DNA from 3 places in the Clostridium sp. JS66 genome. Region 3 is predicted to be linked to each of the others. Evidence: riboswitches for the same ligand, from Rfam matches in the RefSeq annotation. Region 3 holds a riboswitch; each other region holds the start of a gene.

Region 1 (4,878 bases), 2.3 Mb from region 3:
TTTCAGAAGGATAATATTATAGTATTTGATGTGGAGAGTACAGGAGTTGATGTAACTGAAGATGAGATTATTCAAATTGCAGCTATTAAGGTGAATAAAAATGGACAAGTAACAGAGAAATTTGAAAGATTTCTTAAGAATAATAAATCAGTCAAGAATTCAGAGCATGTTCATGGTTTTAGTGATGAATTTTTAAAGAAAAATGGCGAAGATAAAAATACTGTTTTAAAAGAGTTTGTCAAGTTTTCAGAAGGTTTAGTGATAGTTGGACATAATGTTCAGTATGATATTAATATATTGACTAGTGAACTTCGAAGAGCTGGATTGGGCAAGCCTAAATTTAAGGCTTTTTATGATACATTAGATATTTACAGAAGATTTTATCCAAATTTGAGAAATCATAAGCTTGAAACTTTAAGTCATATATTTGAAACCGAAAACAAACCAAGTCATGATGCGATGGATGATATACAAGCTACTAAGGATATTCTTGTAAGAGCCATTGAGGATGATATTATACCTACTTCAATGGAGAGAATAGCTTGTATGTCAAAATATTTAAAAGCATTTAACAATATATCTGACAAATTGAATAACCTTTTTAAAGAAGCAGAAGGAAGCAGACCTCATGATATTGTAAATAAAATTGTAAATGGCTTTAGCTTGAAAACTTTATATACTGGTGATGAAGGTAGGGAAAAGATTGAAAGGCTTAGAGATTTTTATGTACTTTTGAGGGAACTTGATAATAAAAATAAAAACAGCAGAGATTCCTTATTGGATATTATCAGAATAACTTCTCTTTCCAATGGTGAATTGGAGTCACTTGTTGTAAACAGAACTAAAAAGCCTAGAATACCAATAATAACAGTTCACCAGGCAAAAGGTTTAGAATATGAAACTGTATTTATTTCAGGTGTACAGCAAAATACATTTCCATCATATATGTCAATAAAATCAAATAACCTGGAAGAGGAAAAGAGAACCTTTTATGTGGCCATGACAAGAGCTAAAAGACATCTTTACATTACCTGCAATACTGATGGAAGATATAAAAGAACAACGAAAAGTGAGTTTATAGATTTTATACCATCAAGTTATATAAATATAGTATAAAATTTTAACTTAGTATAATAAAAATAATGCGGAGCAAAGCTTCGCATTATTTTTGTTATATTAAGTTAAAATTGAGTTATGCAATATTATCATCTGATTTTTTAAATTTATTCTTTCTAGACAAATATACAGGATAACCTATTATAGTAAGCACAATACCTATTCCAGCATTCATTGGTTGAGTGAATAAAGTGTTTAATATTATATAAGCTCCTCCTAAGATAGCTATAGCTGGTATTATAGGATATAATGGTACCTTGTATGGTCTTGGAAGATCTGGTTTGTTTTTTCTAAGTACAAACACTGCAAGGAATGTCATAACATAGAAAATCCATATTACAAAAATTAAAAGGTCTGTTAATTGATCGAATTTACCTGAAAATACTAATAGTATTGATATAATAGTTAATAATATACCTGAATTTATTGGTGTTTTAAATGAAGGATGTAATTTTGCGAGCCAAGCACTTCCTGGCAACTTATTTTCTACAGCCATTGCATATGGAATTCTCATTCCTGTTAATATATATCCATTTAATGCTCCAAATATAGAAATTAGTATACCTACAGTTATAAGCTTACCGCCTGCTGGTCCAAAGATTATAGTTGCAACATCAGCTGCTGGTGTTTTTGTTCCTGCAAGAGCAGTTGCTGGTAATACAAAAAGATATGCTACATTTATTAATAAATAAACTGCCATAACTAATGATAATCCACCAACAATTGCTTTAGGTAAATCTTTACCTGGATTTTTCATTTCTCCTGATATAGCTCCAACATTTATCCAACCATCATAAGCAAACATTGTAGCTACCAAGGCTGAACCAAGACTTGTGCCTATAGGGTGATTAACAGCTGTCATTGGGAATAATCTTGCTGCACCACCACCACCTTTCATGAGTCCAACTACTATAATTGCAAACAGTGGTATCAATTTACAAACTGTAGCTACAGTTTGAATAGCTCCACCTGTTTTTGATCCCAATGAATTCATACATGTTAAAAATATTATAACTATAATTGCTATTATGTTTAACATTGGGTCGCTTAAACCTAATAATGATATAACCTGTGTGGAAAATATTATGGCAAGTGCAGCTATATTAGCTGGAAAATATATAACCGTTTGAGCCCAACCTAAAAGATATCCCCAAACATCTCCATAAGTTTCCTCTAAGTATGCTACCATACCACCTGTTCTAGGTATTGCTGCAGATATTTCAGCAGCTGTAAGTCCGCCTGCTATAGATATAATTCCGCCTAAAATCCAAGCCATCATGCCTAATCCTGGTGCTCCAGTTGATGAAAATACCGCCCTAGGCTTAAAGAATACACCTGAACCGATAACCATACCGATAACGATTGCAAGAGCAGGAACGAGACCGATTTCCTTTTTTAATTCGCTTTTGTTCATTTTTACATTACCTCCTCAGAAAGTTTAGATTGTGATAATCTCTTATCACGATAAAATATTAACATTGTTTTTTCCTTGACTTAAGATGGATTCTATAATAATGTCTAAATTCTATATGAATTATTAAAAAATATAGATGATTTAGATAATATATTTATTATTTTTCCATTTAATTGAATTGATTTTAATTTTTATTTATTTAATCATCTTAATATAACAAGGTAAAACAATTTGGATAACTTGTTTGGTTTCATTGCTTAGTTTACTCTAGTTTTATATTGTGTATTCATTCAACATTAATAATTTTCAACAATAAAAAAGGACATGAGAGCAAAACTGCCACACATGTCCTCTGTATCTTTACCTGAGAGCTTCGATAATTAATTACCTTACACCATGGGTTCTGTTTAAAACAGTATCTTCAGAGGTTCGTCTTATATCGCTCCTGGTACCTGAAAGTTTCTGATATAGCTGTGGAACTATAACATTGCTTCTTCGGTTAACAAATGTTATCTCACGATATAATCATCCAATCTATATTAATTTATCGTAATTATATCATCAATTCAAACAATTTGCAATGTTTTTATTTATGATCACAATTGATTCTATCTAAAAAATTATTATCATATTTTTTTCTCATTTATCAGTTTTTTTATTCAGTAGTTTCAAATTGATCTTTGCCTACACCGCATAATGGACATACCCAATCTTCAGGAATATCTTCAAAAGATGTTCCTGGAGCTACTCCATTATCAGGATCACCTTGTTCAGGATCATAAATATATCCACATACAACACATACATATTTTTGCATAAAAATACCTCCTTGTTTAATTTGTAATATTAACAGTGTTTCACAATTGGGCAAAACAATACAATAAATTTGATAGTTTATTGAAAAATTATTTTACCGGATATGAATTTTTAATTATGATTTAAAGCTGCAAACTAATTTACAAAATTTAGAAAAAATTGAAAAATATAAAAAATAACTGAAAATTACAAATACTCGCACTGGAATAAAGTGTAAAATAAAGAGAATTACGACTTTATTATTTGCAGAGAAGTTAAATGATTTGTTTTTATAGATGATATAGATTAACTTTTAGAAGCAATAGCTTCTAGATTTGATAAAAAGCAAATTTTAAATTGTAGGGGGGATTTCTATGAACAAGAAAACTATTTCAGTACTTATATGCTTTGCAATGTGCATGGGTACATTACAGGGAGTTCCTTTAGAAAAAGTATCAGCAGCAAATGATATAAATATATCATTGGGACAGGATATAAGCACAAGCAAAGGTAAAACGCTCAACACATCAGTAAAAGAAGATACTGCAAGTATTGTGGCAAAATACAACTTTGATAATGCAAATGAAAACAAGATTTTAGATGCCTCTGGAAATGGCAACGATGCAACTTTAGTAGGTGGAACTAAATTAATTCCAGGCAAAAATGGAAATTCAGTAGAATTAAATGGAGATGATGGGTATGTTCAGTTACCAGATGGAATAGTAAAGGGACTTACGGATTTTACTATAACAACTTGGGTATATATGGAGAGTTCTCAAGGATATCAAAGAATATTTGATTTTGGCAATGATACAACTACAAATATGTTTCTAACTTCTTCAGGAGGAAATGCTGGAGCAAAGGGTCTTGCATTTTGTATAACAACTGGAGGGTCAAGCAAGGAGGAAAAAATCCAAAAGGGTACAGAGCTAGAAAGTGGAAAATGGGTACATGTAGCTCTTGTCGTTTCAGGTAATACAGGTACCTTGTATGAAAATGGTAAAAAGGTTGGAGAAAATACTAACATGACATTAAATCCTTCCAAGTTAGGAGTTACAACTAAAAATTACATTGGCAAAAGTCAATATGGAGATCCAAATTTCCATGGACAAGTTGATGATTTTTGCATTTATAACAGAGCTCTTAGTGGTGCTGAAATTGCTGGAATGCTTCAATTATCAGATAAGGATATTGTAGAAGACGATAAAGCTAGTATTAATATTAGTGATACTGCTGCATCGGATTTGGTACTACCAACAACTGGTCCTTCAGGGTCCAATATTTCATGGAAATCGGACAATGAAAATGCTATTAGCAATACCGGTAAGGTAACACCTCCATTATCAGGACAGTCAGATGTTAAAGTGAAGCTTATAGCAACTATAACTAAAGGAAGTGAAAGTGATACTAGAGAATTTAATGTTATTGTTAAAGCAGGTTTGTCAGATGAAGAATGTGTAAGGAAAGATAAAGAAGCTATTTATATAGGAAATATATTTACAATAGATTCAGATTTAAAATTACCAGCAACAGGTGCCAATGGTTCAACAATT
Region 2 (4,878 bases), 380 kb from region 3:
TGGAGTTACTAAAGCGTCTGAGGTTGGAGAGAGTATACAAAGTATAATACATAATATACAAGATATAGTAAATCAAATAGAACAAATAGATAATGCTAATGAGCAGCAGGCAAAGAGTACTAAAGAAATTGAAATGGCTATTAATACTATAGCTAGTAGTTCAAGTGAAATAGCTGGTGGTACTGAAAATATAAGTGCAAGCATAGAAGAACAGCTTAGTACTATGAATGAGATAGAGAAAAATACAAAAGATTTATCAGGGATGTCAAAGAAACTAACTAAAATGACATCTGGATTTAAAGTGTAATTGTAAAAAGCTAAAAAAGGACTTTTCAAAAATTTATTTGAAAGTCCTTTTTTAGCTATTTTAAACTATTATATATCAAGTTAAGATTATTTTTCATAGTTTCTAGGTAATCTTTACCGCCCTCTGTATTTTCTAAGGTATAAATTTTTTGTGCTTTAGCTCCAACTTGATTTGCTAGTGTTTCGGAAACTTTAGGGCTTACCATATCCTCAACAAAGATTGTTTTTATATGCTTTTCTTTACAATAATCAACTAGTTCTTTTAACTTTTTAGCACTAGGTTCTCCCTCTGCAAAAACACCTTCAATACTGTTTTGATTTAATCCAAAATCTCTGCAGAGGTAAGCAAATGCAGCATGACCTGTGACAAAGTTTTTGTTTTGTAAAGTACTAAATTTGCTATTGTAATTTTTATAAAGTTGTTCAAGTTTATTATAAAAGTCTAAATAATTTTTTTCAAAATAATCTTTATTTGAAGGGTCTGCTTTTACGAATGCATCTTTTATATTTTTAGCTTCATTTTCTGCACCTTTTAGGCTCATCCATAAATGAGGATCATATTTTTCATTACTTTTAGATGATTCAGCATCTATAGTTGTTATAGGAGTAGAACCATTTGATGCATTTACAACTATAAGATTTTTATTATTTACAGCTTTTAATGTTTCATCTGACCAAGGTTCCATGCCAAAACCGTTATATATAAATATTTTAGCATCACTCAATGCTTTTAAATCTTTTGTTTTTGGCTCAAAGTCATGTGCTTCAGTTCCACTGGGTATTATAGTTTCAATTTCAACTTTATCTTTACCTACTGCTTCTGCAAATTCTCGTATAGCATTAAAGGAAACTACTACTTTTAGCTTATTATTTTGTGAAGTGTTGTTTGTAGGTGAAGTTTGTTTATTGCTGCAGGATGAAAATGTAAGTACCATACAGAATATAGCAGATAGCAAAATTAACTTTTTCAACATTATGTATCACTCCTCATAAAAATAAATGCAAATAATTTGCATTTAAATATAAAATTATAATATAACTATATTAATTAATTGTCAATGTATTCAATAATTATACTAAAAGTAAGCAAAAAATTAATTATGCTCTATTTATAATGTTTATACAATTAAAAATTTATTTCACTAATATAAAATTGCTTAAAACAATTATGTACAATGTATAGTTTTTCATAGAATTTGTATATTACATACATAATTAAGTTCTAATTTTTAAGGTATGTTATGCTTAAATAGAGTATTTATAAATATAGCTAAAATTTTATAATTTATTCATAAAAATGGGTTAAAAATGAATTAGAAAAGTGTTATAATGAGTTACATAATAAAAACCTATATAAATCGGATGAAAATAATGTGAGATAACTTTTGTTAACCGAAGAAGCAATATTAAAACACCACAAGTTTAATAGAAACTTTCAGGTAAATGTAACATTATAGGACGAAACTCTGAAATTCTATTTTTAACTATGTTTAAATTTAAATGTAGAAGTTTTTAAATAGAATAACAGAGGATCATGTGGGCATTTATAAGGATATGTCCAATGGTCCTTTTTTTATTATATGAATACATAGGAGGTAACAGTATGGAAGCATTAAAGAAAACTCCACTATATAATGTTTATGAAGAATATGGTGGAAAGATAGGCAAAATTGCAGGCTGGGCTTTACCTATGCAATTTGAAGGAGTAGTAGAAGAATATAAGGCCGTAAGAAAAAAAGCAGGATTATTTGATATTTCGCATGTAGGAAAAATTCAAATAAAAGGTAAGGATGCCTTTCACTTTATTCAAAACTTGGTAACTAATGATATTGAAAATTTAGAAGAAAATAGAGCTATGTATACTCTTATGTGCTACCCTTATGGGGCAGTTATTGAGATAGTACTATTATATAAATTAAATGAAAATGATTATTTAATTACTATTAATTCGGGAAATGTAAAAAGAATTTTTAAATGGCTTATAAATAAAAAAAATAAGCATGATGTAAGTATTATTAATATTTCAAATGAAATTTGTGAACTTGCATTGCAAGGTCCTAAGTCAGAGACTATACTACAAAAATTAACAGATATAGACCTTAAAGAAATTAAATATTTGAGTTTTAAGAAAGATGTAAGTATTTGTGGGACAAAGTGTTTGCTTTCTAGAACTGGTTATACAGGAGAAGATGGATTTGAGATTTATATCCTGCCCAAAGACTTAAAATTACTTTGGAATAGTATATTGAAGGCAGGAAGGGAAGAAGGTATAAAGCCTGCAGGCTTATCCGTAAGGGATGCATTAAGGTTAGATTCTAATTTACCTCCTTTTGGAGATGAACTTTTGGAAGATATAACTCCATTTGAAGCTGGATTGAAAACTTATGTTAATTTAAGAAAGAGTGACTTTATTGGGAAGAATGCATTAAAAAAAGAAAGTGAAAAGGGAATTAAAAGAAAGATTGTAAAATTTGAAACAGGGGATAAATGCACCAATGAAATTTCTGGTTCTAATGTTATTTTTAATGGCGAAAAAGTAGGTATAGTGGCCACAGAACATTTTTCACCTAAAAAGAAAAAAAATATGGGACTAGCACTAGTAGATCTAAAATATTCAAAGTTAGGAACTACAATATTTATTAAAAATATGAATGATTTAGTTAAAGCTAAGGTAACAAGATAAATTTATTAGTTATTTTATTATAAGATTACAATAGACTTTAAATGGAATTTAAAAATTGCATTTAAAGTCTATGTATTTTTGCTGGATATTTTAAGGAAATATATTTACAAATTTAATTGAATATATATCACATAGTACTTTTATGTTTGTTTCTGTTTCTCTAAGAATTACATAGCTGATTCCAACATCTGTTAAAATTCCTTCTCTATCTTGTACTATATTAGTTCCAATCAAGAAAAATATTCGAACCCTTTTACCTATTTGTGTTCTTAAGTACCCTTGTGTATATTGAATATCTTGAGCTATTGGCGAACCAGGAGCTTGCTCAAATCCTTGATCTTGCATGATTGGCTGCTGCTGAGGCTGTTGTTGAGGTTGTTGTTGAGGTTGTTGTTGAGGCTGCTGTTGTTCTTCTTGGAATTGAGGAACTGGTTGCTTTTTCTGACGAGAGTTGAGAATATTAGGAGAATCATAGTCTATTGTGTAAGGATTAAAGCAATTAAAACAACATTGAGGAAACATAAATAAACCTCCTTGCATAAAATTTTTTATTTTATTATTTATGAAAAACTTTATTAAGCATATGGTTTAATTTTAGGTTTTGGCATAGAGTGCAGTTGGATTATAGAAACAATGTTTCACTACTTTTATTTGAAAACTACCACTTCCGTTATATGGAAAAGTGTATGGACAAGGAGCAAATGGATTAAAATACCATAGCGAATAACCTATTGGAAATAATCTATTTCCTGCTAATGCCCAATCTGCAATATCATAGTGAATTTGTTCCGGTGGATTTGCCCAAATTGTCTGAGGATTAGCTACACCGCCTAAAACTGAGCGCATGCAATCATATTGTCCCTTTTGATAAATTATTTTTCTAATATCCCCTTGACCAATTTTATGGTACTCACCATATGGAACTCTTACTCTATTCATAATAGAAGTAGCAACGGCTTTCATTCCGTTTTCGCCTTCTCCACCAGATTCACATTTAATTAGTCTTGCTAACAATTCTCTATTTGAATAAGCCATATATTAGTCACCTCGATTATTCTCACTATAATAATAGTTTATTCACACATGTGGTAAATGTTACAATTTTAATAAGATTATTATATTTTTAATTATCAGGGTAATTAAGTACATTTCTTGCATTAAATAAATATATTAATAAAAGAAGATGATGAAATTTTGGGAAGAGGGGAGAAAACAACTATGAGTTATATTGATGTGAGTAAATATAAATATTTAGGACACGGGAAGAATGGAAAAGTGTACTTAATGCCTGATGGAAAAGCAATAAAGATATGTAAAAGGGAAGATAGGTGTTTGGAAGAATACAAAGTTTTAAAAATAGCTGAAGGAAGCAGTTATTTTCCAAAAGTATATGAAATAAAAGGAAAAGTTATGATAAGGGAATATATAGATGGATATGATTTAAATACTTATATAAAAAAATACGGACTAAGCAAAAATTTAGTATTGAATTTAATAGGAATGGTTGAAGAATTTGAAAAGCTTGGATTTAAGAGATTAGATATGAGAGGAATTCATATATATGTAACTAAAAATGAAAAAGTAAAGGTTATAGATCCTTCTATGCAGCTTATAAAGACAGTAAAATACCCTGAGCTTATGCTAAGAGATTTAAAAAATTTAGGCGTGATAGATAAATTCTATAGTGTTTTAAAAGATGAAAGACCTGATTTGTATAAGAAGTGGAATAGATAGCTTTATATATAATCTCTGTTTTCAATAAAAGACTTGTTAATACAAAATAATTTGAATTTAGTGAGTATTAAAGTTTCACATATTAAAATTAGTGAATTTTATGAAATTTTATTCAAATTATGTTATTATTAACTTGGATTATTATAGGGGGATAT
Region 3 (4,878 bases):
CTTCCTAAATGTGATGTAGAATGTGAAGTTGTTGAAAATTTAATTCCTAAAGATATGCTAAAGACTAGTGAGGTGGAACTTCCAGAGGTTAGTGAACCAGATGTAATAAGACATTTTACACTTCTTGCAAATAAGAATTATGGAGTAGATAATGGTTTTTATCCTTTAGGCTCTTGTACCATGAAATACAATCCTAAAATAAATGAAGATATAGCTTCCAACCCACAGTTTTTAAACATTCATCCATATCAAAGTGAAGATACTGTACAAGGAGCACTTGAAATAATGTATGATTTGAGCAGTAAACTTTCAGAAATATCTGGTATGGATTATGTTACACTTCAGCCAGCAGCAGGTGCTCATGGAGAACTTACAGGACTTATGATAATTAAATCTTATCATAGAAAAAGAGGAGATTTGAAAAGAACAAAAATCATAGTTCCGGATTCTGCCCATGGAACAAATCCTGCCAGTGCCAATGTAGCTGGTTTCACTATAGTTGAAGTAAAATCTGATAAAAAAGGACTTGTGGATATAGAATCTTTAAAATCTGTATTGAATGATGAAATAGCAGGGTTAATGTTAACAAATCCAAATACATTAGGTCTTTTTGATTCGAATATTAAATTGATATCAGATATGGTACATGAAGCTGGAGGTCTTGTTTACTACGATGGTGCAAATTTAAATGCTATTATGGGAGAAGCAAGACCTGGAGATATGGGATTTGATGTAGTTCATATGAATCTTCATAAAACATTTTCAACACCACATGGAGGTGGAGGACCAGGAAGTGGTCCTGTAGGAGTAAAAGAGAGGTTAGCTGAATTTTTACCTGTACCTGTTATAGAAAAGAAAGAGGAAAAATATACTTTGAATTATGATAAGCCTTATTCTATTGGAAAAGTTAAAAGTTTTTATGGTAATTTTAATGTCATAGTAAAGGCTTATTCCTATGTACTTACAATGGGAGCAGAAGGACTTAAAAAAGCTAGTGACATAGCTGTGTTAAATGCTAATTATATAAAAGGTAAATTGAAGAATTATTATAATCAGCCTATAGATAGTATTTGTAAACATGAATTTGTAATGGCAGGTTTAAAGGATGCACCTGAAGGTGTCAGTACTCTTGATATAGCTAAAAGGTTATTAGACTATGGATATCATCCACCAACAATATATTTTCCTTTAATTATCGATAGTGCATTGATGATAGAGCCTACAGAAACGGAAAGTAAGGAAACTTTAGATGGCTTCATAGATTCCATGATAAAAATAGCTGAAGAAGCTAGAGAAAATCCTGAAATATTAATAAATGCACCACATAACACACCAATTAAAAGATTAGACGAAGTAAAAGCTGCTAGAAATCCTGTAGTGAAATATAGTAAGAAAGATTAGATAATTTACTATAAATAATCTGCATTAAATAAGATTATAATATAAAATTGTTAAAAAAATAATTACTGTTAATACTCGATAACCCATAAATAACATTTATTTGTAAATGACGTTACAAATAAATGTTATTTTTATATGTGATAAAATATGGCATTTTAAAGAAAACTATGAATTCACTTATTCATATGTCTGGAAATAGATAAAATAATAGTCAGTAATTATAAAAAATTGCATGATATATGGGTTTAAATGGATGTTATGTATCCGAAAACAAAATAAATGCTATAAAAAAATACAATAGAAAATGTTTTCAAAAATTATAGAAAAAAATGTGACTATAATATATAATAATAATTGAAAAGAAGATTATAAAAAAACTTAATAAATTAGGATGATGTTTTCGGGAGATTAAGTAGAAAACTTAACAAAGTTTTACTTTAAGAGTTTGCTTAGCTATATATTTTAAATATATAGTATCCTTCAATGGATAGCCGAAGGAGTAAGTATTGTTTTTACCGTAATAATATGAACCTCTCAGGCAAAAGGACCGAAAACGGACAAATCTCTGGGAAGCGTTAAGCACCGAAGGAGTAAATCTCTCAGGTTAAAGGACAGGGGTATAAAACGGAAGTTTTATACCCCTGTTTTTATTTTGTAAAGTAAAGATTGCTTATATTTAATTTTTGCAAAAGGAGAGTAAAAAGTGGTGGAAGAGGTAATAATCATTACAAATAATCCTATGAGTAACAATAAATTAGGTGATGTATATGAGGTGGATTTCATAGATGGTACTACTATGGAGGTCTACACAAAGGTTAGAGATTATATCCATAAAGGACATGAATTATTAACTCATCCTTTAATGAGTAGTATTAAACCTAATGAAACTCCATATAGAACAGTAGTTATATCTAAGAACAATCACAGTGTAGTAGACATGAAATCCTTAGGGTATATAGAAGAAGCTATACATACTACTGAAAAATTTTTAAAAAATTATGGAATACCCAATTGGACTAAGCAGGTAATAGAAGATTTTCAGCTTATAGATTATGATTTAATATATCATGCATTAACATAATTTAGTGGTTAAAACTATTTTTAAAATTGAGAATTTTCTGGATTAGATTTTTAAAAGGCAGGAGGTAATTTTATGGCACAAATTTATGACACTCTAATAATAGGAGGAGGACCAGCAGGGTTATCAGCAGGACTTTATGCAGCAAGATCTAGGATGAATACTTTAATTATTGAAAGGGCAAAATATGGTGGTCAGGCAACAACTACAGATGAATTGGAAAATTATCCAGGTTCCATAGAGGAATGTACAGGAACAACTTTAAGTAAGAGAATGAAAAAACAGGCAGAAGATTTTGGAACAAAATTTACAAAGGATGAAATAGTAGAAGTAAATTTAGAAGGTGACATAAAAGTTGTAAAAGGCAAAAAGGAAACTTATGAAGCAAAAACTATAATAATAGCTACAGGAGCAAATCCTAAACTTTCAGGCTTTAAAAATGAAACTGAACTTAGAGGAAAAGGAATTTCTTACTGTGCAACTTGTGATGCTGACTTTTTTACAGATTTAGATGTAGCTGTTATAGGGGGAGGAGACTCTGCAATAACAGAGGCAATATATCTTACAAAATTTGCAGAAAAGGTTACAGTAGTTCATAGAAGGGATGCATTAAGAGCAGCAAAATCATTACAAGAAAAAGCTTTTGCTAATCCTAAAATAGACTTTATTTGGAATTCAACTATAGAAGAAGCTGTAGGCGATGAAATATTAGAAAAACTTATATTAAAAAATAAATTAACTGGTGAAAATAGTGAATTAAAAGTAGATGGATGCTTTGTATTTGTAGGATATGATCCAATATCAGCTCTATTTGAAGGAAAGTTAAACATGGAGAATGGTTATATTATAACAGATGAAGATATGCAAACTAATGTAGCTGGAGTTTTTGCAGCAGGAGATGTAAGAAAAAAATCATTAAGGCAGGTAATAACTGCAGCAGCAGATGGTGCTATAGCAGCAACTATCGCTGAGCGTTATTTAGAAGAACATAAATAAAATATTTAGGAGGTTAAAAAATGATTGAATTAAACAAGGAGAATTTTGAAGGCGAAGTTTTAAATTATACTGAAAAACCAGTATTTGTTGATTTCTGGGGAGATAAATGTGAAATATGTAAAGAACTTATGCCAGGAGTACATGGCTTAGAAGAAAAGTATGGAGATAAAATAAAGTTCTCAAGCTTAAACATAAGTACTGCAAGAAGACTTGCTATAGGACAAAAGGTACTAGGACTACCAACAATGATAATTTATAAAAATGGAGAGAAAGCAAATACAATTACTGCTGACAAAATTACTTCATTAGAAGATGTGGAAAGTTTTATAAAAACATATTATGACACACTATAATAAAAAAAGACAAGATTTAGATGAAAATCATCATCACCTTGTCAAAAATTAAGTAACGTTCATTAAAATCCTAATATATATAAATAAAAAATACAAGTAAATTTTAATACTATTAAAAATTAAAATAGTTAACAATTGTAACAATCAGTATTATTGATAGCAATAGGCAATTTTGTACCTATTGAAATAAATTTGGAGGTGAATACTTTGCGTTTAGAAGTTGGAAAAATTTATGTAAAGGACATTCAATTTGGAGCTGAAACAAAAGTTGAAAGTGGAATTCTTTATGTAAACAAAGAAGAACTGTTAAAAGAAGTAGGTGGAGATGAAAGACTTAAAAGTATTGAGTTTGACATTGCAAAACCAGGTGAAGAAACAAGAATAATACCTGTAAAAGATGTTATTGAGCCAAGAGTTAAGGTAGAAGGCAAAGGTGGAATATTCCCAGGATTTATAAGCAAAGTAGATATGGTTGGTTCAGGAAGAACTCATGTGCTAAAGGGTGCAGCTATAGTAACTACTGGAAAAATAGTTGGATTCCAAGAAGGTATTATAGATATGAGTGGAGAAGGAGCAAAATATACTCCATTTTCAAAGACAAACAATTTAGTAATAACTTGTGAACCAAAAGAAGGGGTTAAACAGCACGAGCATGAAGAAGCAGTAAGAATGGTTGGATTTAAAGCTGCTACTTATATTGGTCAGGCTGGAAAGAACATAAAACCAGATGAAATTAAAACATATGAAACATTGCCATTATTAGAACAAGTTAAACAATATCCTAATCTTCCAAAGGTAATATATGTTTATATGCTTCAAAGTCAAGGACTTTTACATGACACATATGTTTATGGAGTGGATGCAAAGAAAATAATACCAACATTTATATATCCAACAGAAATGTTTGATGGAGCTATTGTTAGTGGAAACTGTGTATCTGCTTGCGATAAGAATCCAAGTTATGTCCATATGAATCACCCAGTAATTGAAGACCTATATGAGCATCATGGAAAAGATTATAATTTCTTAGGCTGTATCATAACAAATGAG

What was found. A riboswitch is a leader RNA that binds a small molecule or an ion and turns the genes downstream of it on or off. The one in region 3 is predicted to bind glycine.
Region 1: it holds a riboswitch for glycine, as region 3 does, so the genes downstream of both, Q6H37_RS19845 (APC family permease) here and Q6H37_RS01405 (GrdX family protein) in region 3, are expected to answer to the same signal.
Region 2: it holds a riboswitch for glycine, as region 3 does, so the genes downstream of both, gcvT (glycine cleavage system aminomethyltransferase GcvT) here and Q6H37_RS01405 (GrdX family protein) in region 3, are expected to answer to the same signal.

Annotation. Positions count from the first base shown of each region.
Region 1 is NZ_CP131467.1:4,252,633-4,257,510, reverse strand. It holds gene Q6H37_RS19850 (3'-5' exonuclease) at 1-1,116, shown strand, start outside; gene Q6H37_RS19845 (APC family permease) at 1,193-2,530, opposite strand; glycine riboswitch at 2,961-3,059, opposite strand; gene rd (rubredoxin) at 3,186-3,347, opposite strand; gene Q6H37_RS19835 (beta-L-arabinofuranosidase domain-containing protein) at 3,700-4,878, shown strand, end outside.
Region 2 is NZ_CP131467.1:666,396-671,273, forward strand. It holds gene Q6H37_RS02995 (HAMP domain-containing methyl-accepting chemotaxis protein) at 1-307, shown strand, start outside; gene Q6H37_RS03000 (metal ABC transporter substrate-binding protein) at 363-1,280, opposite strand; glycine riboswitch at 1,669-1,767, shown strand; gene gcvT (glycine cleavage system aminomethyltransferase GcvT) at 1,910-2,989, shown strand; gene Q6H37_RS03010 (hypothetical protein) at 3,080-3,511, opposite strand; gene Q6H37_RS03015 (cell wall hydrolase) at 3,584-4,024, opposite strand; gene Q6H37_RS03020 (serine/threonine protein kinase) at 4,208-4,723, shown strand.
Region 3 is NZ_CP131467.1:285,203-290,080, forward strand. It holds gene gcvPB (aminomethyl-transferring glycine dehydrogenase subunit GcvPB) at 1-1,401, shown strand, start outside; glycine riboswitch at 1,793-1,961, shown strand; gene Q6H37_RS01405 (GrdX family protein) at 2,105-2,482, shown strand; gene trxB (thioredoxin-disulfide reductase) at 2,555-3,475, shown strand; gene Q6H37_RS01415 (thioredoxin family protein) at 3,496-3,828, shown strand; gene Q6H37_RS01420 (glycine/sarcosine/betaine reductase component B subunit) at 4,036-4,878, shown strand, end outside.